One region of the Streptomyces sp. NPDC055254 genome, then DNA from elsewhere that is predicted to be linked to it. Evidence: riboswitches for the same ligand, from Rfam matches in the RefSeq annotation. Region 1 holds a riboswitch; each other region holds the start of a gene.
The links. A riboswitch is a leader RNA that binds a small molecule or an ion and turns the genes downstream of it on or off. The one in region 1 is predicted to bind cobalamin.

Region 2: another riboswitch for cobalamin. It lies ahead of ACWFQ8_RS16090 (cobalamin biosynthesis protein); the one in region 1 lies ahead of ACWFQ8_RS02160 (ribonucleoside-diphosphate reductase subunit alpha).
Region 3: another riboswitch for cobalamin. It lies ahead of cobN (cobaltochelatase subunit CobN); the one in region 1 lies ahead of ACWFQ8_RS02160 (ribonucleoside-diphosphate reductase subunit alpha).
Region 4: another riboswitch for cobalamin. It lies ahead of ACWFQ8_RS20115 (ABC transporter substrate-binding protein); the one in region 1 lies ahead of ACWFQ8_RS02160 (ribonucleoside-diphosphate reductase subunit alpha).

The regions. Positions count from the first base shown of each region.
Region 1 covers NZ_JBSGQV010000001.1:489,923-495,378, reverse strand. The annotation lists gene ACWFQ8_RS02160 (ribonucleoside-diphosphate reductase subunit alpha) at 1-2,322, opposite strand, end outside; cobalamin riboswitch at 2,488-2,620, opposite strand; gene ACWFQ8_RS02155 (CstA-like transporter-associated (seleno)protein) at 2,918-3,115, opposite strand; gene ACWFQ8_RS02150 (carbon starvation CstA family protein) at 3,112-5,340, opposite strand.
Region 2 covers NZ_JBSGQV010000013.1:140,699-146,154, reverse strand. The annotation lists gene ACWFQ8_RS16100 (anion permease) at 1-1,251, shown strand, start outside; gene ACWFQ8_RS16095 (hypothetical protein) at 1,277-1,498, shown strand; cobalamin riboswitch at 1,615-1,768, shown strand; gene ACWFQ8_RS16090 (cobalamin biosynthesis protein) at 1,806-2,804, shown strand; gene ACWFQ8_RS16085 (cobyric acid synthase) at 2,801-4,321, shown strand; gene ACWFQ8_RS16080 (putative cobaltochelatase) at 4,407-5,456, shown strand, end outside.
Region 3 covers NZ_JBSGQV010000003.1:23,739-29,194, reverse strand. The annotation lists gene ACWFQ8_RS04260 (precorrin-2 C(20)-methyltransferase) at 1-613, opposite strand, end outside; gene ACWFQ8_RS04255 (precorrin-8X methylmutase) at 610-1,257, opposite strand; gene ACWFQ8_RS04250 (cobalamin biosynthesis protein CobG) at 1,254-2,777, opposite strand; cobalamin riboswitch at 3,103-3,238, shown strand; gene cobN (cobaltochelatase subunit CobN) at 3,279-5,456, shown strand, end outside.
Region 4 covers NZ_JBSGQV010000020.1:44,288-49,743, reverse strand. The annotation lists gene ACWFQ8_RS20125 (ABC transporter ATP-binding protein) at 191-1,093, opposite strand; gene ACWFQ8_RS20120 (FecCD family ABC transporter permease) at 1,090-2,112, opposite strand; gene ACWFQ8_RS20115 (ABC transporter substrate-binding protein) at 2,202-3,191, opposite strand; cobalamin riboswitch at 3,228-3,367, opposite strand; partial or broken gene ACWFQ8_RS20110 (HD domain-containing protein) at 3,450-3,788, opposite strand; gene ACWFQ8_RS20105 (ATP-grasp ribosomal peptide maturase) at 3,742-4,623, shown strand; gene tgmC (ATP-grasp peptide maturase system methyltransferase) at 4,620-5,456, shown strand, end outside.

The sequences.
Region 1 (5,456 bases):
GGCGGCCGGGACGGCGGCCGCGCCCGACGCGGCACGGGCGATCTTCGTCGCCGGACGCGAGCGCAGGTAGTACGTGGTCTTCAGGCCCTTCTTCCAGGCGTACGCGTACATCGAGCTGAGCTTGCCGATGGTGGGCGTCTCCAGGAACAGGTTCAGCGACTGCGACTGGTCGAGGTACGGGGTGCGGGCCGCCGCCATGTCGATCAGGCCGCGCTGCGGGATCTCCCAGGCCGTGCGGTACAGCTCGCGGACCTCGGCGGGGATCCAGCCGAAGCCCTGGACCGAGCCGCTGGACTCGCGCAGCGCCTCACGGGTCTGCGCGTCCCAGACGCCGAGCTCCTTCAGCTCGTCCACGAGGTAGGCGTTGACCTGGAGGAACTCACCGCTCAGCGTCTCGCGCTTGAAGAGGTTGGACACCTGCGGCTCGATGCACTCGTAGACGCCGGCGATCGAGGCGATCGTCGCGGTCGGAGCGATGGCGAGCAGCAGGGAGTTGCGCATGCCGGACTTCGCGACGCGGGCGCGCAGCGCGTCCCAGCGCTCCGGCCAGGTCGGCTCGACACCGTAGTGGTCCGGGTGCAGCACGCCCTGGGCGGTGCGGGTCTCGGCCCAGGCCGGGAGCGGGCCGTTGCGCTCGGCGAGGTCGCAGGAGGCCTCGTACGCGGCCAGCATGATCCGCTCGGAGATCTTCGTGGACAGGGCCTGCGCCTCGGCGGAGTCGAAGGGCAGCCGCAGCTTGAAGAACACGTCCTGCAGGCCCATCGCGCCCAGGCCCACGGGGCGCCACTTCGCGTTGGAACGGCCGGCCTGCTCGGTCGGGTAGAAGTTGATGTCCACCACGCGGTCGAGGAACGTCACGGCGGTGCGGACGGTCTCGTCGAGCCGCTCCCAGTCCATCTCGCCGGACTCGCTCAGCACGAACGCGCCGAGGTTGACCGAGCCGAGGTTGCAGACGGCCGTCTCGCCGTCGTTGGTGACCTCGATGATCTCGGTGCAGAGGTTCGAGGAGTGGACCACGGTCCCGGGCAGAGCGGTCTGGTTCGCGGTCCGGTTGGAGGCGTCCTTGAAGGTCATCCAGCCCTGACCGGTCTGTGCGAGGGTGCGCATCATCCGGCCGTACAGGTCGCGGGCGGGCATCGACTTCTTGGCGAGCCCGGCGGCTTCGGCCTTCAGGTACGCGGCGTCGAAGTCGTCGCCGTACAGGTCCACCAGCTCGGGGACGTCGGCCGGGGAGAACAGCGACCAGTCGGCGTCGGCGTTCACGCGGCGCATGAACTCGTCCGGCACCCAGTGGGCGAGGTTCAGGTTGTGCGTACGGCGCTGGTCCTCGCCGGTGTTGTCGCGGAGCTCCAGGAACTCCTCGATGTCCGCGTGCCAGGTCTCCAGGTACACGGCGGCGGCGCCCTTGCGGCGGCCGCCCTGGTTCACGGCGGCGACGGAGGCGTCGAGGGTCTTGAGGAACGGCACGATGCCGTTGGAGTGCCCGTTGGTGCCCCGGATCAGCGAACCGCGGGCCCGGATGCGGGAGTACGAGAGGCCGATGCCGCCGGCGTGCTTCGACAGGCGCGCGACCTGGTGGTAGCGGTCGTAGATCGAGTCGAGCTCGTCCAGCGGGGAGTCCAGCAGGTAGCAGGAGGACATCTGCGGGTGCCGGGTGCCGGAGTTGAAGAGCGTGGGGGAGGACGGCAGGTAGTCCAGGCGGCTCATCAGGCGGTACAGCGAGGCGACTTCCTCGACGGCCTGGACGCTCAGGTCCTCGGCGAGACCGCAGGCCACGCGCAGCATGAAGTACTGCGGGGTCTCCACGACCTGGCGGGTGATCGGGTGGCGCAGCAGGTAGCGGCTGTGCAGGGTCCGCAGGCCGAAGAAGCCGAAGCGGTCGTCGGCGCCCTCGGCCAGGGAGTGTTCGACCAGCGCGTCCAGCCGGCTCGCGTGGGTGCGGACGAACTCCGCCGTGCGGTCGGCGATGAGCCCCTCGCGGTGGCCGACCTCGACGGACGCGGAGAAGGAGGTGGAACCCTGGCTCGCGGCCTCGTCGGCTACGGCCAGCGTCAACAGCCGGGCGGCGAGCCGGGAGTACGCGGGGTCCTCGGAGATGAGACCGGCGGCGGCCTCGGTGGCCAGGCCGCGCAGCTCGGCCTCGTCGGCGACGGAGCTGCGGCCGCGCAGCGCGGCGGCGGCGACCCGGCCGGGGTCGGTGTCGGGGAGGTCCGCCGTGAGTTCGGTCAGGGTGCGCAGCAGAGCGGCCCCGGGCCCCCCGGGCTCGGCCGCGGTCTCGGTGTCGACGGACTCGAAGCGCGGTGCGGAAGGCGCGATGGTCACGGGGGGAGCTCTCCCTCGCTCGGTCCGGTCATCGGCGGAGCGGCGCGCGAGCGGGCGCATGCGGAACTGGGCACGCGTCGGCCCGGACAGGGCAGGCAGTACGTGCACCGCATGGCGTCCCTCGGCCCAACCGCGAGGCCCGGACGTACGACACCCGGTTCGGTCGAGCCGGGCGCGCTGTCGGCAGGTCCTCGGACTTGCGATGCACTGATCAGCGCATTTCATACCGTTGCGGGACAGTTCCGGATTCGCACCGGATTCCCCTGCGGCGACAGCAGCCATGAGCATACATGTGGGGGCGGGTGTCTGCGGTAGCCCCCACATGTTGTGTCGGCGTGGCTACGGTGCGAGCCGGTACCCACGGAGCGGGGGCCGGTGGGTGAGCGGCGCCGGGCCCTCGATCGGGGCCGGGTCCCGCTCGTCGAAGTCGAGGGTGCCGGTCGGCGAGGCAGGCCTCGGGGGCGGTCCCGCCGAGTGTGCGCCGGCCGCGTCCCGGGGCGCCCCGGGCACACGGAGCGCGCGCACGCGTACGGGCCGCCGCCTCCTGGTGGGGAGGTGACGACCCGTTCGTGGCCGCGGAGCCGTGCGTACGGCCTCAGCAGCAGCGGAAGCCCTCGCGGGGGTCCGCCTCGCGGGAGTCCGTGCGGGCGCGCTCGAAGGCCCTGCGGGTCAGGACCTCCGCGTCCGGGTCGTGGGAGCGGGCGTGGGCGAGGTAGCGGTCGTACGCGGCCTCTCCCGAGAACTCCCGCAGGTAGAACCAGGTCTTGGCCAGGACTGCCCGCAGCGCGCTCATGAGGCCGCGGGCTCCTGCTCCTTCACCCGGCCGCCGTTCGAGTCGAGGCCCGCGGCGGAGAGTTCCGCACGCTCCTCGGCGGTCGGGATCAGGCCGGCCGGCGCGATGATCTTCGACTCGGTCCACGGGACCTCGGAGAGCTTCACGGACTGCGGGTGGGCGATGGCCTTGAAGCAGGTCCGGGCCGCGTCGATCAGCACGATGATGATCAGGACCGCGAACAGCGCCGACAGCACGCCGTCCACGGTGGCGTTGGTGACCACGGTGTGCATCTCGTCCATGGTCTTCGCGGGCGGCAGCACCTTGTCCGCGTCGATGCCCGCCTGGTACTTGTCGCGCTGGGCGAAGAAGCCGACCTTCACGTCCTGCGAGAAGATCTTCTGGTAGCTCGCGGTGAGCGTGACCGACACGTCCCAGGCGAGCGGCACGCCCGTCACCCAGGCCCACTTGAGCCGCCCGGACTTGACCAGCAGCGTGGTGCAGACCGCCAGGGCGACCGCGGCGAGCAGCTGGTTCGCGATGCCGAACAGCGGGAAGAGCTGGTTGATGCCGCCCAGCGGGTCCTTGATGCCGACCCACAGGAAGTATCCCCAGCCGCCGACGACGATCGCGCTGGCGAACCAGACGCCGGGCTTCCAGCTCACGTCCTTGAAGGACTTGTGCACGTTGCCGAGGGTGTCCTGGAGCATGAACCGCCCGACGCGGGTACCGGCGTCGACCGTCGTCAGGATGAACAGCGCCTCGAACATGATGGCGAAGTGGTACCAGAAGGCCTTCATCGCGGTGCCGCCGATGACGGCCGAGAAGATCTCCGACATTCCGAGTGCGAAGGTCGGCGCGCCACCGGTACGGGAGAGCAGGCTGGTCTCCTCGACGTCCTTCGCGGCCTGCGCGAGGGCCTCGGGGCTGATGGCGAAGCCGAAGTTCGTCACTGCCTGCGAGGCGGTCTCGACGGTGGTGCCGATGACGCCGGGAGGGGAGTTCAGGGCGAAGAAGAGGCCGGGCTCGATGATGCAGGCCGCGATCATCGCCATGATCGCGACGAAGGACTCGGTGAGCATCGCGCCGTAGCCGATGACCCGGACCTGGGTCTCCTTCTGGATCATCTTCGGCGTGGTGCCCGAGGAGACCAGGGAGTGGAATCCGGACAGGGCCCCGCACGCGATGGTGATGAAGACGAACGGGAACATCGAGCCGGCGAAGACCGGGCCGTCGCCGCGGGTGGCGAAGTCGGTGACGGCGGGCATCTTCAGCGTGGGCATCGCGATGACCACGCCCAGCGCCAGCAGCGCGATGGTGCCGACCTTCATGAAGGTGGAGAGGTAGTCGCGGGGCGCCAGCAGCATCCACACCGGCAGGACCGAGGCGAAGAAGCCGTAGGCCACCATCCAGATGACCAGCGTCTCCTTCTCCAGGGTGAAGGTGTCCGCCCAGGAGGACTCGGCGACCCAGCCGCCCGAGACGATGGCGAGCAGGAGCAGGGCCACGCCGATGGCGGAGACCTCGGTGACCCGGCCCGGGCGCAGCACGCGGAGGTAGAAGCCCATGAAGAGGGCGATCGGTATCGTCATGCCGATCGAGAAGACGCCCCAGGGGGAGTGCGCGAGCGCGTTGACGATGACCAGCGCCAGCACCGCCAGCAGGATGATCATGATGGCGAACACGGCGACCAGCGCGGCGGCTCCGCCGACGGGGCCGATCTCGTCCCGGGCCATCTGGCCGAGCGAGCGGCCGTCGCGGCGGGTGGAGAAGAACAGCGTGACCATGTCCTGGACGGCGCCCGCGAAGATGACGCCCGCGACGATCCAGATGGTCCCCGGCAGGTAGCCCATCTGCGCGGCGAGCACGGGTCCGACCAGCGGCCCGGCGCCGGCGACGGCGGCGAAGTGGTGGCCGAAGAGCACCCGGCGATCGGTGGGGTGGAAGTCGACACCGTTGTCAAGGCGTTCGGCGGGCGTCGCGCGGGTCTTGTCGACCCTCAGTACGCGCCGCGCGATGAAGCGGGCGTAGAAGCGGTAGCCGATGGCGTACGACCCCAGCGCCGCGGCGAGGAGCCAGGCGGCGGAGATCTCCTCGCCGCGGGAGAGGGCGAGCACGCCCCACCCGATGGCGCCGACGAGTCCGACGAGCACCCACGCGGCGATGGCCTTCGGAGACGGCGAGCCCGGCCTGCTGCCCGGACTCGCCGCGTCCCGTTCTGTTCCCGTTGCTACCGGTTCCGGCATGATCCTCGTCCCCTCGTAGATCATCTGCGTGAGCGCAGGGAATCTACGGGAGAGGAGCCGGTGAACGTAAGCCCCTGTCCGCAAACCGGTCCGTCAAACGGGGCGCCGGCGGGGCG
Region 2 (5,456 bases), on a different contig from region 1:
CTTCTCCTCGGGATCGTGATCATCACCGCTCTCGTGTTCGACTTCACGAACGGTTTTCACGACACGGCCAACGCGATGGCCACCACCATCTCGACCGGCGCCCTCAAGCCCAAGACGGCGGTGGCCATGTCCGCCGTGCTCAACCTCGTCGGCGCGTTCATGTCCGTGGAGGTCGCCAAGACGATCTCCAAGGGCCTCGTCAACGAGGAAGGCATCCAGCCGGAAGTGATCTTCGCCGCTCTGGTCGGCGCGATCCTCTGGAACCTCGTCACCTGGCTGGTCGGCCTGCCCTCCAGCTCCTCGCACGCCCTGATGGGCGGCCTGATCGGTGCCGCCGTCGCCTCCGCCGGAATCGGCGCGGTCAACGGCAGCGTCGTCGTCACCAAGGTGCTGATCCCCGCGATCGCCGCGCCGCTCGTCGCCGGTCTGGCCGCGATGCTGGCCGCGAAGGTCACGTACAAGCTCGGCGGCAAGGTCGGCGAGAAGACCTCCGCGAAGGGCTACCGCACCGGTCAGATCGCCTCGGCCGGTCTCGTCTCCCTCGCGCACGGCACCAACGACGCGCAGAAGACGATGGGCATCATCACCCTGGCGCTCGTCGCCGGGAACGCCCTGCCCGCCGGCGCCAACCCGCCGGTCTGGGTCATCGTCTCCGCCGGTCTGGCCATCGCGATGGGCACCTACCTGGGCGGCTGGCGCATCATCCGCACCATGGGCAAGGGCCTCACCGACCTCCAGCCGCAGCAGGGCTTCGCCGCCCAGACCTCTGCCGCCAGCGTCATCCTGGCCTCGTCGAGCCTCGGCTTCTCCCTCTCCACCACCCACGCGTGCTCCGGCGCCGTCATGGGTGCGGGTCTGGGACGCAAGGGCGGGGTGGTCCGCTGGTCCACCGCCACCCGCATGTTCATCGCGTGGGGCCTGACCCTGCCGGCCGCCGGCCTGGTCGCGGCCGGCGCCGAGCTGGTCATGCGCACCGGTGACGTCGGCATCGCCGCGGTCACCGTCTTCCTGGTCGGCTCCTGCCTCGCCATCTGGCTCATCTCGCGCCGCCAGGTCGTCGACCACCACAACGTCAACGACGTGCAGCCGGTCGGCGCCGAGGAGCCGGGTGTGGTCACCACGGCCATGGCCGCCGTCACCGTCCCGCCGACCCTCGCGGCCGCCACCACCGCCGCGGTGAGCGACGAGGACCTCAAGGCCACCATCCCGGCCGCGACGACGACCCCGGCGGCTCCGGCCGCCGCGGTCTGACCGAGACAGACAGAGGAACGGCAGTATGAAGATCGACTGGGAAGCACTCGGCTCCGTCTTCGGGGTCAGCCTCTCCGCCACCGTCGCCCTCGTGGCCCTGTTCACCCTGGGCCTGGTGGGCCTGTCCAAGCACGAGGCCGCCACCGAGCAGGGCGGCGCCGCCACCCTGGCCCGCAGCGGTGCGTACGCCTGCTTCGCGCTGGTCGCGGCGGCCGTGGGCTACGGGATCTACCTGATCGTCGCCTGATCCGGCGCGCCGAGGCGCGTCCGGTTCGCCGCGGCAGCTCCCCCCGGGTTCTTCCCGGGGGGAGCTTTCGCATGCCCGGCCGGACCCTCGTCGCAGGTCAACGGCGAGTTGACGGGCGTTCTCGGTGCGTGGTGGACTGCCCGAGCCAATACGGCGGCATGGAGAGGAAGTCCGGTGCGATTCCGGCGCGGTCCCGCCACTGTCACCGGGGAGCGCACGCGGCGCGTGCGTCCCGGGAGCCAGGAACTCTCGCCGCCGGACACGTCGAACCAGGGCGCGGACCCTGAGTGAGGACATACCTGCCACCATGCGTGCCGATCGCGTTTTCGCGTACGGCGCCGCGGCGGGCCTGATCGGCGACCGGATCCTCGGGGATCCGCGCCGAGGGCACCCCGTGGCCGCCTTCGGACGAGCCGCCGCCGCGGTGGAGCGCGCCCTGTGGCGCGACGACCGCGCCCGGGGCCTCCTGCACACCCTGGTGTGCGCCGGGGGCGCGACGGCGGTCGGCGCACTGGGCGCCCGCGCCGTGCGCTCCGCACCACCCGTGGTCCGGATCGCGCTGACCGCCGCCGCCACCTGGGCCGTCGTGGGCGGCACCTCGCTGGGCCGGGAGGCCCGCACCATCGGCGCGGCGCTCGCCGCCGGCGACACCGAGGCCGCCCGGCGGCGGCTGCCCCACCTGTGCGGACGCGACCCGCAGTCCCTGGACGAGCAGCAGATGGCCCGCGCCGTCGTGGAATCCGTCGCCGAGAACACCTCCGACGCCGTCGTCGGCGCCCTCGTGTGGGGCGCCGTCGCCGGGGTGCCGGGCCTGCTCGCCTTCCGGGCCGTGAACACGCTCGACGCGATGGTCGGCCACAAGTCCCCCCGCTACCTGCGCTACGGCTGGGCCTCCGCCCGGCTCGACGACGCGGCGGGCTGGCCGGGCGCCCGGCTGACGGCGCTGGCCGCCGTACTGGCCGGACCCGACCGGCGGGGAGCCGTACGGGCCTGGCGCGCCGACGCCGCCGCGCACCCCAGCCCCAACGCCGGACCCGTGGAGGCCTCCTTCGCCGGCGCCCTCGGCGTACGGCTGGGCGGCACCCTGGCGTACGGGGGCCGGGTCGAGCACCGGGCCGTGCTCAACGGCGCCCGGGGGCGGGCGGTGGAGGTCGCGGACATCGAGCGCGCGGTGCGGTTGTCGCGGCGGGTGACCTGGCTGGCTCTGGGGGCCTGCGCGGTCGCCCGGCTCGCGGTCGCCCGCGCGACGGGGGCCGGTACGTGGGCTTCGAGGGCCTGCGGCACGACGAGGGGAGGACGCGCATGAACGGCGCGAAGCACGGCGGCGGACTGCTCGTCGCGGGAACGACGTCGGACGCGGGCAAGAGCGTGGTCACGGCGGGCATCTGCCGCTGGCTGGCCCGCAGCGGTGTGAAGGTGGCGCCCTTCAAGGCCCAGAACATGTCGCTGAACTCCTTCGTGACGCGCGAGGGCGCCGAGATCGGGCGCGCCCAGGCCATGCAGGCGCAGGCGGCCCGCGTGGAGCCGACCGCGCTGATGAACCCGGTGCTGCTCAAGCCGGGCGGCGACCGCACCAGCCAGGTGGTGCTGCTGGGCAAGCCGGTGGGCGAGATGAGCGCCCGCGGCTACCACGGGGGCCGCCAGGAGCAGTTGCTCGGCATCGTCACGGACTGCCTGGAGCAGCTGCGGGGCACGTATGACGCCGTGATCTGCGAGGGGGCGGGGAGTCCGGCCGAGATCAACCTGCGCCGGACCGACATCGTGAACATGGGCATCGCGCGGGCCGCGCGCTTCCCGGTGGTCGTCGTCGGCGACATCGACCGGGGCGGGGTCTTCGCCTCCTTCTTCGGGACGACGGCGCTGCTGTCCCCCGAGGACCAGTCGCTGATCGCCGGATACCTCGTCAACAAGTTCCGGGGCGACGTCTCGCTGCTGGAGCCGGGCATGGAGATGCTGCGCGGCCTCACGGGCCGGGCGACGTACGGGGTGCTGCCCTTCCGGCACGGCCTCGGCATCGACGAGGAGGACGGCCTGCGGGTCTCGCTGCGCGGCGCCGTGCGGGAGTCCGTGGTGGCGCCGCCGGTCGGTGAGGACGTGCTGCGGGTCGCCGTGTGCGCGGTGCCGCTGATGTCCAACTTCACGGACGTCGACGCCCTGGCCGCCGAGCCGGGCGTCGTCGTGCGGTTCGTGGACCGGGCCGAGGAACTGGCCGACGCGGACCTGGTCGTCGTACCCGGCACCCGGGGCACGGTGCGGGCCCTCTCCTGGCTGCGCGAGCGCGGGCTCGCGGACGCCCTGGCACGGCGGGCGGCCGAGGGCCGCCCGGTGCTGGGCATCTGCGGCGGGTTCCAGGCGCTGGGCGAGCACATCGAGGACGAGGTCGAGTCGCGGGCCGGCTCGGTGGCCGGCCTCGGACTGCTGCCCGTGCGGGTGCGGTTCCGGACGGAGAAGACCCTGGCGCGGCCGACCGGCTCGGCGCTGGGCGAGCCGGTCTCGGGGTACGAGATCCATCACGGCGTGGCCGAGGTGCTGGGCGGCGAGGCCTTCCTGGACGGCTGCCGGGTCGGATCGGTGTGGGGCACCCACTGGCACGGCTCGCTGGAGTCCGACGGCTTCCGCAGGGCGTTCCTGCGCGAGGTCGCGGCGGCGGCCGGGCGGCGCTTCGTACCGGCCCCGGACACCTCGTTCGAGGCCTTGCGGGAGGAGCAGCTGGACCTGCTCGGCGATCTGATCGAGGAGCACGCGGACACGGACGCGCTGCTGCGGCTGATCGAGACCGGCGCCCCGGCGGGCCTGCCCTTCCTGCCGCCGGGGGCGCCGTGAGCGCCCGGCGGGGCTTCCCCCCGCCCGGCCCCTTCCCGGAGCCGGGCTCCGGCCCGGTCCGCAGCACCGAAGGAGTGAGCAACACATGAGCACGCCCTATCCGTTCACCGCTGTCGTCGGTCAGAGCGACCTGCGGCTGGCGCTGCTGCTGAACGCCGTGAGCCCGGCGGTCGGCGGTGTGCTCGTGCGCGGCGAGAAGGGAACCGCCAAGTCCACCGCCGTGCGGGCCCTGTCGGCCCTGCTTCCGCAGGTGGACGTGGTGCCCGGGTGCCGCTTCTCGTGCGCGCCCGGCGCGCCCGACCCGGCCTGCCCCGACGGTCCGCACGAGACGGGGCCCGGGAGCGCCCGGCCCGCCCGGATGGTGGAGCTGCCCGTCGGCGCCTCCGAGGACCGCCTCGTCGGCGCCCTGGACATCGAACGGGCCCTCGCCGAGGGCGTGAAGGCCTTCGAGCCAGGGCTGCTCGCCGACGCGCACCGCGGGATCCTGTACGTCGACGAGGTCAATCTGCTCCACGACCACCTGATCGACCTGCTGCTGGACGCCGCCGCGATGGGCGCCTCCTACGTCGAGCGCGAGGGCGTCTCGGTGCGCCACGCGGCCCGCTTCCTGCTCGTCGGCACGATGAACCCGGAAGAGGGCGAGCTGCGCCCGCAGCTGCTCGACCGGTTCGGGCTGACCGTCGAGGTCGCCGCCTCCCGCGAGCCCGCCCAGCGGGTCGAGGTCGTGCGCCGCCGACTCGCCTACGAGGACGACCCCGCGGGCTTCGCGACCCGCTGGGCCGGCGACGAACAGGACGTGCGCGCCCGGGTGGTGGCCGCGAGGGCGCTGCTCCCGCAGGTCTCGCTCGGTGACACCGCACTGCTCCAGATCGCCGCGACCTGCGCGGCCTTCGAGGTCGACGGCATGCGGGCCGACATCGTGATGGCCCGCACGGCGACCGCGCTGGCCGCCTGGGCCGGCCGGACCGCCGTGCGCAAGGAGGACGTCCGCCGGGCGGCACTGCTGGCGCTCCCCCACCGGCGGCGGCGCAGTCCCTTCGACGCGCCCGGCCTCGACGAGGACAAGCTGGACGAGATCCTGGACCGGTTCCCCGACGAGGAGCCGCAGGACGAGCCCGACCCGCAGCCGCAGGAC
Region 3 (5,456 bases), on a different contig from region 1:
AGGTACGGCCGAGCTTCATCACGACCGCCGAGTCGGTGGCGGCGAGGCGGGCGGTGAGCTCCTCCTCGGGCAGGGTGCCGGGGAGGATGGTCAGGACCTCCTCGCCCTCCACGAGAGGGGTGCCGAGCCGGGCCGCGGCGGCGCTCACCGAGGTGACCCCGGGGACGACCTCGGTCTCGTACCGGTCCGCGAGCCGCTTGTGCATGTGCATGTACGAGCTGTAGAAGAGCGGGTCGCCCTCGGCGAGCACGGCGACGGTCCGGCCGGCGTCCAGGTGGACGGCCAGGCGGGCGGCGGCGGACTCGTAGAACTCCTCCATCGCGCCCTGGTAGCCGCCGGGGTGGTCGGTGGTCTCGGTGGTGACCGGGTAGACCAGCGGCTCCTCGACGTGGTCGGCCCGCAGGTGCTTCGCGGCGATCGAGCGGGCGATGGACCGGCCGTGCCGGGCGCTGTGGTAGGCGACGACGTCCGCCTCGGCGATCACCTCGACGGCGCGCAGGGTCATCAGGGAGGGGTCGCCGGGTCCGAGCCCGACCCCGTACAGACGGCCCTTTGCCGCCGTCGCGCCGGCGGCGCCCGCGGTGGTGTCGGCCCGGTGCTCCACGGTGCTCATTCGGCCACGCTCGCGATCGCGTTCACGGCGGCGGCGGCGATGGCGCTGCCGCCCCGGCGGCCGCGCACGATCAGGTGGTCGAGCCCGGAGGGGTGCGCGGCCAGGGCGTCCTTGGACTCGGCGGCGCCGATGAAGCCGACGGGCACGCCGATGACTGCGGCGGGGCGCGGGGCGCCCTCCTCGATCATCTCCAGCAGCCGGAACAGCGCGGTCGGCGCATTGCCGACGGCGATCACAGAGCCCTCCAACAGGCCCCGGTCGCGCCACACTTCGAGCGCGGCGGCGCTGCGCGTGGTGCCCATCCGCGCCGCCAGTTCCGGCACCGCCGGGTCGGAGAGCGTGCAGATCACCTCGTTGTCGGCGGGCAGCCGCTTGCGGGTGACCCCGCTGGCGACCATCTGCACGTCGCACAGGATCGGCGCGCCCGCCTCCAGGGCGGCGCGGGCCCGCAGCACGACCTCGGGCGTGTACCCGAGGTCCTGCGGGAGGTCGGTCATTCCGCAGGCGTGAATCATGCGCACCGCGACCTGGGCGACGGAGGCGGGCAGCCCGGAGAGGTCCGCCTCGGCGCGGATCGTGGCAAAGGACTGGCGGTAGATCGCGGCGCCGTCCTTCTCGTACTCGAACACGGTGTACTCGCTCATTTCTTCACTGCGTCTACGGACGGTGCTTCTGGTACTTCATCGGAAGGAACGGGGACGTTGCGGGCGACGGCGAGGGCGGCCGCCAGGCCGGCGCCGTGCGCCACGGCCCGCCCGTGGACGGACAGCCCGTAGTCGGACCGCCCCTGGTCGGTCGGCCCCTGGTCGGACCCGGTGGCCACGACGTCCACCCAGGCCGTCCCCCGCGGATGCCCGCAGCGGCGCTCACAGCCGGACCAGTGCACGGGCAGCGGCCCCCGCGCAGCCTGGACGACCGCGCGCGCGTCGGCCCGTACGTCGGCCAGCGCCTTGGCGCAACCGGGGCGCCCGGTACAGGCGGTGACGCCCTGCCAGGGGCTGTCGGGGTCCACGACGAGCCCGGCGGCGCGCAGCCGGGCCGGGGCGTCGAGCGGTGGCGGGACGGGCGCGTTCGGGACGACGACGGTGCGCCACGGAGTGATGCGCATCCCGCCGCCGGCCCGGTCGGCGACCTCGACGAGCGCCCGCCACTGGGCGGTGCTGAGCCTGCCGAGCGGGGGCAGTACGCACAGCGGCGCGCCCCGGCCGCTGCCCGAACCCCCGGGCACCGGCGGCGGCGCGTACGGCCACCGCACCACGGGCACCGGCTGCGCGGCGATCCCGGCGGCGGCGAGCCTGCCGGTCAACTCCGCTTCGTCCAGGGCGTGTCCGTCGGGCAGCTCGCGCACCCGCCAGGCCCGCGTCCCGGCCGCGTCGGCGGCGTCGAGGAAGTACTCGGCGGCGAGCAGCGCCGCCCTCGGCGCGTCCGCCGCGTCCACGGCCACGGCGCCGGGGGCCCCGCCGAGCCGCACGAGCGCCCGACCGTCCGCCTGCCCGAGCACGGTCACGTCCGCCGCCAGCGCGACCACGTCCCCCCGCCCGTCGTCGAAGGCGAACAGGAACCGCCCGGACAGCGCGGTGACGCGCGCGTTGCCGCACAGCAACCGGTCCAACTCCCGCACCCACGGCATCACATCGGGCCGGGACGTGCATCCGGCGTCAGCGCCACCGGAACCCGACCCGCCGGAACCGGGCCGCACAGGGCCGGAGGCAGGCCGGGAAACGTCGAGCCGCCCGACCTCGGACCGCCCGGAACCGGCATCGAGCCGCCCGACCTCGGATCGTCCGGAACCGGAATCGCATTCCATGATTTCGGGCACACCGGACATCGGGGTGGCCACGATGTTCCGCACGCGCTCGTGGCTGGGCGCGGGCAGCAGCCCGGCGGCGTCCAGCAACTCCGCCAGACCGGCGCCGCAACCTTCCCGCAGACCGCGCAACTGAACGTTGCCGCGCGAGGTGAGTTCCAGATGGCCGTCCCCGAACCGGTCGGCGGCCACGCCCAACACCGAAGCCTGGTGGGCACTCAGCTCTCCGCCCGGAATCCGCACGCGCGCGAGGTACCCGTCGTCCGCCGCGTGCAGGCGCAGCGCGCCGGGGCAGGAGTCACCGCGCTCCCGTATGACGGGTTCATCCCGCGATGCGGCGGAAGGGGGCTGGGGCATGGCGGCGAGCATACCCACGATTCCCCACCCCCGACCTGTGTCCGTCGCCACCCCCACCCGACCACCCCACCCCGCGCGCCCCGACCCAACCCGGCCCCGCCCCGCCCTCCAGCCCCGCCCGCGTCCGAGGCGCCCTCCAGCCCCGCCGGCGTCCGAGGCGCCCTCCAGCCCCGCCGGCGTTTGAGGCGCGGGGCCCAGGGCAGAGCCCCGGCAGCGCCACCGCACCGACCACCCCCACCGCCACCCCACCCGCGCGGTCCGACCCGGCCCGACCCCCACGCTCCCGGCCAGGGCAAAGGCCGCCTAGGATGACCACCGGCGGACCACACCGGCCCGCCGTCGCCGAGGACGGCGACATGGGAGGAAGCCCGGTGCGATTCCGGCGCGGTCCCGCCACTGTGAACCCCCGCGGAGCGATCACGCGATCAACGGGGTGAGTCAGGAACTCCCGCTGTCCTCACTGCCCGGGGCGCGGAAACCCCGAGGAAGGCCTGCCGCCGCATGATCCTGCTGCTGTCGACGTCCGACACCGATCTGCTCAGCGCCCGCGCCGCGAACACGGCCACCACGGCGAACCCCACGCCCCCGCCGAGCCCGGCGGACCCCACGAACCCAGCGCCCCTCCCGGCACCCGCCCCGTACCGCTTCGCGAACCCCTCCCGCCTCCCCCTCGACGACCTACCCGCCCTCCTCGACGGCGTCGACCTGGTCGTCGTACGCCTCCTCGGCGGCCTCCGCGCCTGGCAGGACGGCCTCGACCTCCTCCTCGCCGCCGACCAGCCCCGTCCCGTCGTCGTCCTCACCGGCGAACAGGCCCCGGACGCCCAGCTGATGGAGGCCTCCACCGTCCCCATCGGCATCGCCGCCGAGGCCCACGCCTACCTCGCGCACGGCGGCCCCGCCAACCTCGCCCAGCTCGCCCGGTTCCTCTCCGACACCGTCCTGCTCACCGGCCACGGCTTCGAGCCGCCCGCCCCCGCCCCCACCTGGGGCCCGCTGGAGCGCACCCCCGGCCGGACCGACGGCCCCCGCGTGGCCGTGCTGTACTACCGCGCCCACCAGATGAGCGGCAACACCGCCTTCGTGCACGCCCTGTGCGAGGCCGTCGAGGCCCACGGCGCCCAGCCGCTCCCCCTCTACGTCTCCTCCCTGCGCACCCCCGAGCCGGAACTGCTCGCCACCCTGGAGGGCGTCGACGCGGTCGTCACCACCGTCCTCGCGGCCGGCGGCACCCGCCCCGCCACCGCCTCTGCGGGCGGCGACGACGAGTCCTGGGACGCGGGCGCCCTCGCCTCCCTCGGCGTGCCCATCCTGCAGGCCCTGTGCCTGACCGGGTCGCGCGCCGCCTGGCAGGAGAGCGACGAGGGCCTCTCCCCCCTCGACGCCGCCACCCAGGTCGCCGTGCCCGAGTTCGACGGACGCCTGATCACCGTCCCGTTCTCCTTCAAGGAGTTCGACGAGGACGGCCTGCCCGCCTACGTGGCCGACCCCGAACGGGCCGCCCGCGTCGCGGGGATCGCCGTACGCCACGCCCGGCTGCGGCACATCGACCGGCGCGACAAGAAGGTCGCGCTGGTCCTCTCCGCGTACCCCACCAAGCACTCCCGCATCGGCAACGCGGTCGGCCTCGACACCCCGGCCAGCGCCGTCGAACTGCTGCGCACGCTGATCGCCGGCGGCTACGACTTCGGTCCCGTCGAGAACATCCCCGGCCTGGTCTCCGGCGACGGCGACGAGCTGATCCGCGCCCTGATCGAGGCCGGCGGCCACGACCAGGACTGGCTCACCGAGGAGCAGCTCGCCCGCAACCCGGTCCGCATCCCGGCCGCCGACTACCGGCGCTGGTTCGCCGAGCTCCCGGCCGACCTGCGCGCGAGCGTGGAGGAGCACTGGGGCGAGGCCCCCGGGAACATGTTCGTCGACCGCTCCGCCAACCCCGAGGGCGACATCGTGCTCGCGGCCCTGCGCCGCGGGAACCTGCTGATCCTCATCCAGCCGCCGCGCGGCTTCGGCGAGAACCCGATCGCGATCTACCACGACCCGGACCTGCCTCCCTCGCACCACTACCTGGCCGCGTACCGCTGGATCCAGGCCCGCGCGGAGGACGGCGGCTTCGGCGCCGACGCGATGATCCACCTGGGCAAGCACGGCAACCTGGAGTGGCTGCCCGGCAAGAACGCCGGCCTGTCCGCCTCCTGCGCCCCCGACGCCGCCCTCGGCGACCTGCCGCTGATCTACCCGTTCCTGGTCAACGACCCGGGCGAGGGCACGCAGGCCAAGCGCCGCGTGCACGCCACCTTGGTGGACCACCTCGTACCCCCCATGGCGCGGGCCGAGTCGTACGGCGACATCGCCCGCCTGGAGCAGCACCTGGACGAGTACGCCCAGATCTCCGCCATGGACCCGGCGAAGCTGCCGGCCATCCGCGCCCAGATCTGGACCCTGATCCAGGCGGCGAAGCTCGACCACGACCTCGGCCTCGACGAGCGTCCGGACGACGACGGCTTCGACGACTTCCTGCTTCACGTCGACGGCTGGCTGTGCGAGGTCAAGGACGCCCAGATCCGCGACGGCCTGCACGTCCTGGGGGGCGCCCCGACCGGCCCGGCCCGGGTGAACCTCGTCCTCGCCATCCTGCGCGCCCGGCAGATCTGGGGCGGTACGACGGCGCTCCCGGGC
Region 4 (5,456 bases), on a different contig from region 1:
CGGTCATCGTCCCATCGGGCGGACCGGCTTCCCCGTCTTGTCCTTCGCGAAGATCCGTGCCGCGGGCCTCGCCTACTACGCCGGGCGTCCGCTTCACCGACCGGCTGGCCGCAGGACGGAGTTCGTCGACCGGCCGTACGGCTACCGGGAGGGCGGCGCCGCGTAGGCCTCCGCCCAGCCCCGGGGCGTGTCAGCGCCGTACCGCGCGCTCCGGGGGTACGGGGAGGTAGACGATGTTCGGCGCGCCGGTCTCGGGGTGGACCCCGATCCGCGTGGCCACCCCGTAGACCTCGGCCAGCACCTCTTCCGTGAGCACCTCCGCGGGCGGGCCCGACGCCGCCACCCGTCCCTCCGCCAGGACGTACAGCCGGTCGCAGAAGGCCGCCGCCAGGTTGAGGTCGTGGAGGACCAGGAGGCCGGTGGCGGGCAGCCCGCGGACCAGGCGCAGGATCTCCAGCTGGTAGCGGATGTCCAGGTGGTTCGTCGGCTCGTCGAGGGCGAGCAGGCCGGGGTCCTGGACCAGGGCCCGGGCCACCAGGGCGCGTTGGCGTTCGCCGCCGGAGAGTTCGTCGAAGCGGCGCCCCGCGAAGGCGCCCGCACCGACCGTCTCCAGGGCCTCGGCGACCCGTCGTACGTCGTCCGCGCCGTCCTGCTCCCAGAACCGCTTGTGCGGGCTGCGTCCCATGGCCACGACCTCGCGGACGGTCAGCCCGGAGGCGCCGCCCGCGTCCTGCGGGACGACCGCCACGCGCCGCGCGCGCTCCTTGACGGTGAGCGCGCCCGCGTCCTTGCCGTCGAGCCACACCCGGCCGGCGGTGGGTCGCAGGGCGCCGTAGACGCAGCGCAGCAGGGTGGTCTTGCCGCTGCCGTTGGGGCCGACCACGCCGACCGTCTCGCCGGGACGGGCGGTGAGGTCGACGCCGCGGAGCAGGGTGTGCCCGTCGACCTCGTACCGCACGCCCTCGACGGCGAGTTGCGCAGGGAGCGCCGCGTACCGCACACGCTCCGTGCGTTCGGCGGGGCGCGCGCGTGCGGCGGGGTCCGTGGGCTTGGCGGGGCACGTGCGTGCGGCGGGGTCCGTGGGCTCCGTCATCCGGCGATCCCCTCGGTACGCGTGGAGCGGCGCAGCATCCACAGGAAGAACGGTCCGCCGACGAGCGCGGTGACCACGCCGACGGGGATCTCCTCGGGCGCGGCGGCCGTACGGGCGAGCAGGTCGGCCAGGGTCAGGAACACCGCCCCGCCCAGTGCGGACACCGGCAGCAGTGCGCGGTGCCCCGCGCCGACGACCATCCGGGCGGCATGCGGAACCATCAGGCCCACGAAGCCGATGGCCCCGCTGTAAGCGACGAGCACGCCGATGACGAGGGAGGTGAGGACGAAGACGGCCGCCCGGAAGCGCGCCGTGTCCAGCCCCAGCGTCTGCGCGCCCTCCTCCCCGGCGAGGAGCAGGTCGAGCGGCCGGGCGAGGGCGACCAGCAGGCCGGTGCCGAGGAGCAGCGCGGCGGCGGGCAGCGCCAGTTCGTCCCAGCGGGCTCCGCCGAGGCCCCCGAGGGTCCAGAAGAGCACGGTCCGCACCTGGTCCGGCTGCGCGGCGAGCACGAGCACCAGGCTGGTCAGCGCGGACAGGACGTACTGCACCGCGACTCCGGCGAGGATCAGCCTGCCGGTCGTCAGGGAGCCGCCGCGGCGGGCCAGCGCGTAGACGGCGACGAGCGCCGCCAGGGAACCGGCGAAGGCGGCGAGCGGTACGCCGAGTTGTCCGGCGACGGCGAGGACGCCGGTACCCGAGCCGAGGACGATCACGAGGACGGCGCCCGCCGAGGCCCCGGAGGAGGCGCCGAGCAGGAAGGGGTCGGCGAGCGGGTTGCGCACGAGCGCCTGCAGCACCGCGCCCGCGACGGCGAGCCCGGCGCCGACGACGGCGCCCAGGATGACGCGCGGCGCCCGTACGTCCCACACGATGGTGGCGAACGCCCCGGTGGGCCTGCGGCCCGACAGGCCGCCGAGGACGATGTCGACGACCTGGCCGGGAGCGATCCGTACGGGCCCCAGCGCCAGGCCCGCGACGGCGGATCCGAGGAGCGCGGCGGTGAGCAGGAGGAGGATCAGGACCGGCGGGAGGCCACCGCCGCCGCCCGCCGGGGCTCCGGCTCCGGGACCGGCGGTGGCCCCGCGGAGGGCCACGGACGGACGGGGCGTCACGCGGCGTCGGGGTGCAGCTGGCCGCCCAGCGCCTCGACGGCGTCGGCGACCCGGACGCCGAGGACGGCCGAGGAGAGCGGCAGGACGACGAACCGCCTGTTCTTGACGGCGGGAACCTCCGCCAGGGCCGGGTCGTTCAACAGCCGCTGCTTCTTGGCGTCGACGGTGGTGCCGCCGTAGTCGTAGATGAGGACGACCTCGGGCTTGCGCTCGATGACCTTCTCCCACGCCACGTCACCGAAGGTGTCGTCGAGGTCGGCGAACACGTTCGCGCCTCCGGCGAGGGAGATGATCTCGGTCCCGATCCCCCTGCCGCCCGAGGTGAAGGCGGATCCCTCGCCGGAGTCGTAAACGAAGACGGTCGGCCGGGCCTTGTCCTTGACCCGGGCGGCGACGGCGTCGACGCGCCGCTGCTCCTCCTCGATGAGCCGCGCGCCCCGCTCGGGTACGCCGAAGGTCCGGGCGACCTCGGTGATCTCGGTCTTGAGCACGTCGAGACCGACGGGGCCCTCGGTGCAGTACTCGACGTTGAGCCGGGTGTTGATCCCCGCCTTGCCGAGTCCTTCGCGGTCGCGGCCCTGCGCCTTGTCGAAGGCGCTCGCGTAGCCGCCGTACACGAAGTCGGGGTCCGCGCCCAGCAGCACCTCCTGGGAGGGGTACTCCCGGGCCAGCACCTTGATCTTGTCGTAGGCCGGACGGTAGGCGGGCAGCACCGCGTCGTCGAGGTAGGCGGAGCCGGCGATCCGGTCCTCCAGCCCGAGGGCGAGCAGCACCTCGGTGGCGTGCTGGTTCATGGTGACGGCGCGTCGCGGCGGAGCCTGATAGGTGGTGCTCACACCGCAGTTGGTGACGGTGTACGGGAATCCGGGCGCGGCGGCCGCGCCGGGGGCCGGCTTCCCCGCGTCCGGTGAGGCACCGCAGGCGGCCACGGGCAGCAGGAAAGCGAGGGGTACGAGTGCGCGCAGAGCGGCGCGGGAACGTGACATGGCGAAGCCTCTCCGGGGGATCCGCGTCCCCTGGTCGACGTGAAGAGGCGGTGCGTCAGTGTCTGACTTCCGGTTCCCCGCGCGGGGAATCCGGTCACAGTGGCGGGACCGCACCGGAATCGCACCGGTTTCCTGTCCTGCACCGCCTGGGCAATGCGCCCCAGCTTGCCACACGTTCCGCCGCCCCGACCCGCACGCCCCCGCCAAACGAGAAAGGCCCGCATCGGCGGGAGTTCCCGCGGGGAGGGGGCGCTTTCGCCCCTGGGCTCGGTACTCGATCCCTTGAAGCAAGCACTCCAGCTTGTCGGCGTCACGCGCGCAGATCGCCTCCGGCGAGTCCTTGGCTTCGTACTCCGCGACCAGATCCTGAATCGTCGATGCCAGAATCTCGGGCATACCCGCCGTCTGGTCGGCGGTCACCGCCGCCGGATCGGCTGCGGTCGAGTACTTCCTGCCCAGGTGGTTCACGTCGCCGGTGCGGGTCTCCTGGGTGTCGTGCCAGACGGCGAGGAACGCGGCCCGCGCGGGGTCCGCGCCTTCCAGTTTCGCGATGATCGAGGCGATGAGCGAGGTCCGCCAGGAGTGCTCGGCCGGCGAGGGCTTGACGGTCTCGGCTCGGTACGGCGTCCGCCCGGCCCACGCGGCCGGGCGGATGCTCACCCCGTCGAGAGCCGCCGACCTGGAAGACGTGGGAGCGGTGTACTGGCGCCGCCCGACATGGCCGTCCTTCACCCACCTGGGACCGGACGACGCCCGGTTCGCGGCCGCGCAGACGCGCTACGGGCTCGGCGGTGTGCTGCACGCGCTCCACGGCCCCCTCTGGGTGAACCACCCCATGCGGAACGCCGAAGCCGCCTACAAGCCGCACCAATTGGCCTGCACTCTTCGCCTGGGGCTGACCGCGCCACCCACCCTGATCACCAACGACCCGGCCGACGCGCGCGAGTTCGCCGCCGCTCACCCTGCAGTGATCCACAAGACGCTCCGGGCCACGCCCTACGAGCGGGACGGCGTCCCTGTTGTGTCGTGGGCGGAGCAGGTCACCGCAGACGAGATCGACGACCGGATCCGAGTCGTCCCGCACCTCTTCCAGGCACGGGTCGACAAGGTGTGCGACGTCCGCGTCACGATCGTAGGCCGCCAAGTCTTCGCTGTGCGCATCGATTCCGAACTCCTGGACTGGCGGCGGGACTACGCTGCCCTGGCGTACTCGGTGGCCACGCTTCCCGCCCCGCTGGAGGAAGCCCTGCTCGCCTTCCTCGATGCCTTCGGCCTCGTATCCGGAAGCTTCGACCTCGCAGTGGACCGTGCCGGCGCCTACTGGCTGCTGGAGCTGAATCCGAATGGTCAGTGGGGCTGGCTGGAGGAGCACACCGGGCTCCCCATGGCGGCCGCCTTCGCTGACCTGCTCTCCCGAGGAGGTACCCGGTGATCGATACCAGCCCCCAGCGGCAGGCCCTCGCCGATGGGCTCGAAGCCGCGGGCGCGATCCGCACCCCGGCCTGGCGGAAAGCCGTTGAAGCCGTCCCCCGTGAGGTGTTCCTGCACCCCGGCGTCTTCCTCCCCACCGGCGGGGGACTCTGGAAGCCCGTAACCGCGGCCGGCACGGACCCGGCCGAGTGGGCCCGGATCGCGTACACCGACGACTCCCTCGTCACGCAGCTCGACGGGCACCTCACCCCCGACCAGGCTCCCGGCCCGGTACCAGGCACCCCGAGCTCGTCATCCACGATCCCGCGGCTGGTCCTGGAGATGATCGAGGAGTTGGAGGTCGAGGACGGGCACCGCGTGCTGGAGATCGGCACGGGCACCGGGTACTCCGCTGCCTTGATGTGTCACCGCCTGGGCGAAGACAACGTCACGACGATCGAAGTGGATCCGGGCGTCGCCGCCCGCGCCGACACGGCCCTGGAGGCCTTCGGCTTCTCCACCTGGACCGTGACGGGGGACGGGCTCCTCGGTCTGCCCCGGCGCGCCCCCTACGACAGGGTGATCGCCACCTGCGGAGTCCGACGCATCCCCTACACGTGGGTACGGCAGACCCGCCCCGGCGGCGTCATCCTCGCCACCATCGGGTCGCTGCTCAGCGGGACCGGCCTCGCGAAGGTCACCGTGGGCGATGACGGGACGGCCGAAGGGCGGTTCATCGCCCACGCCAGTTTCATGCAGGCACGCTCCCAGGCTGTCGTGCCCATCGCCGGAGACCTGTCCTCCCGCGTGGCGTACCCCAGTTCGGAACGGCCGGCCTCGGTCGCTCCGACCGAC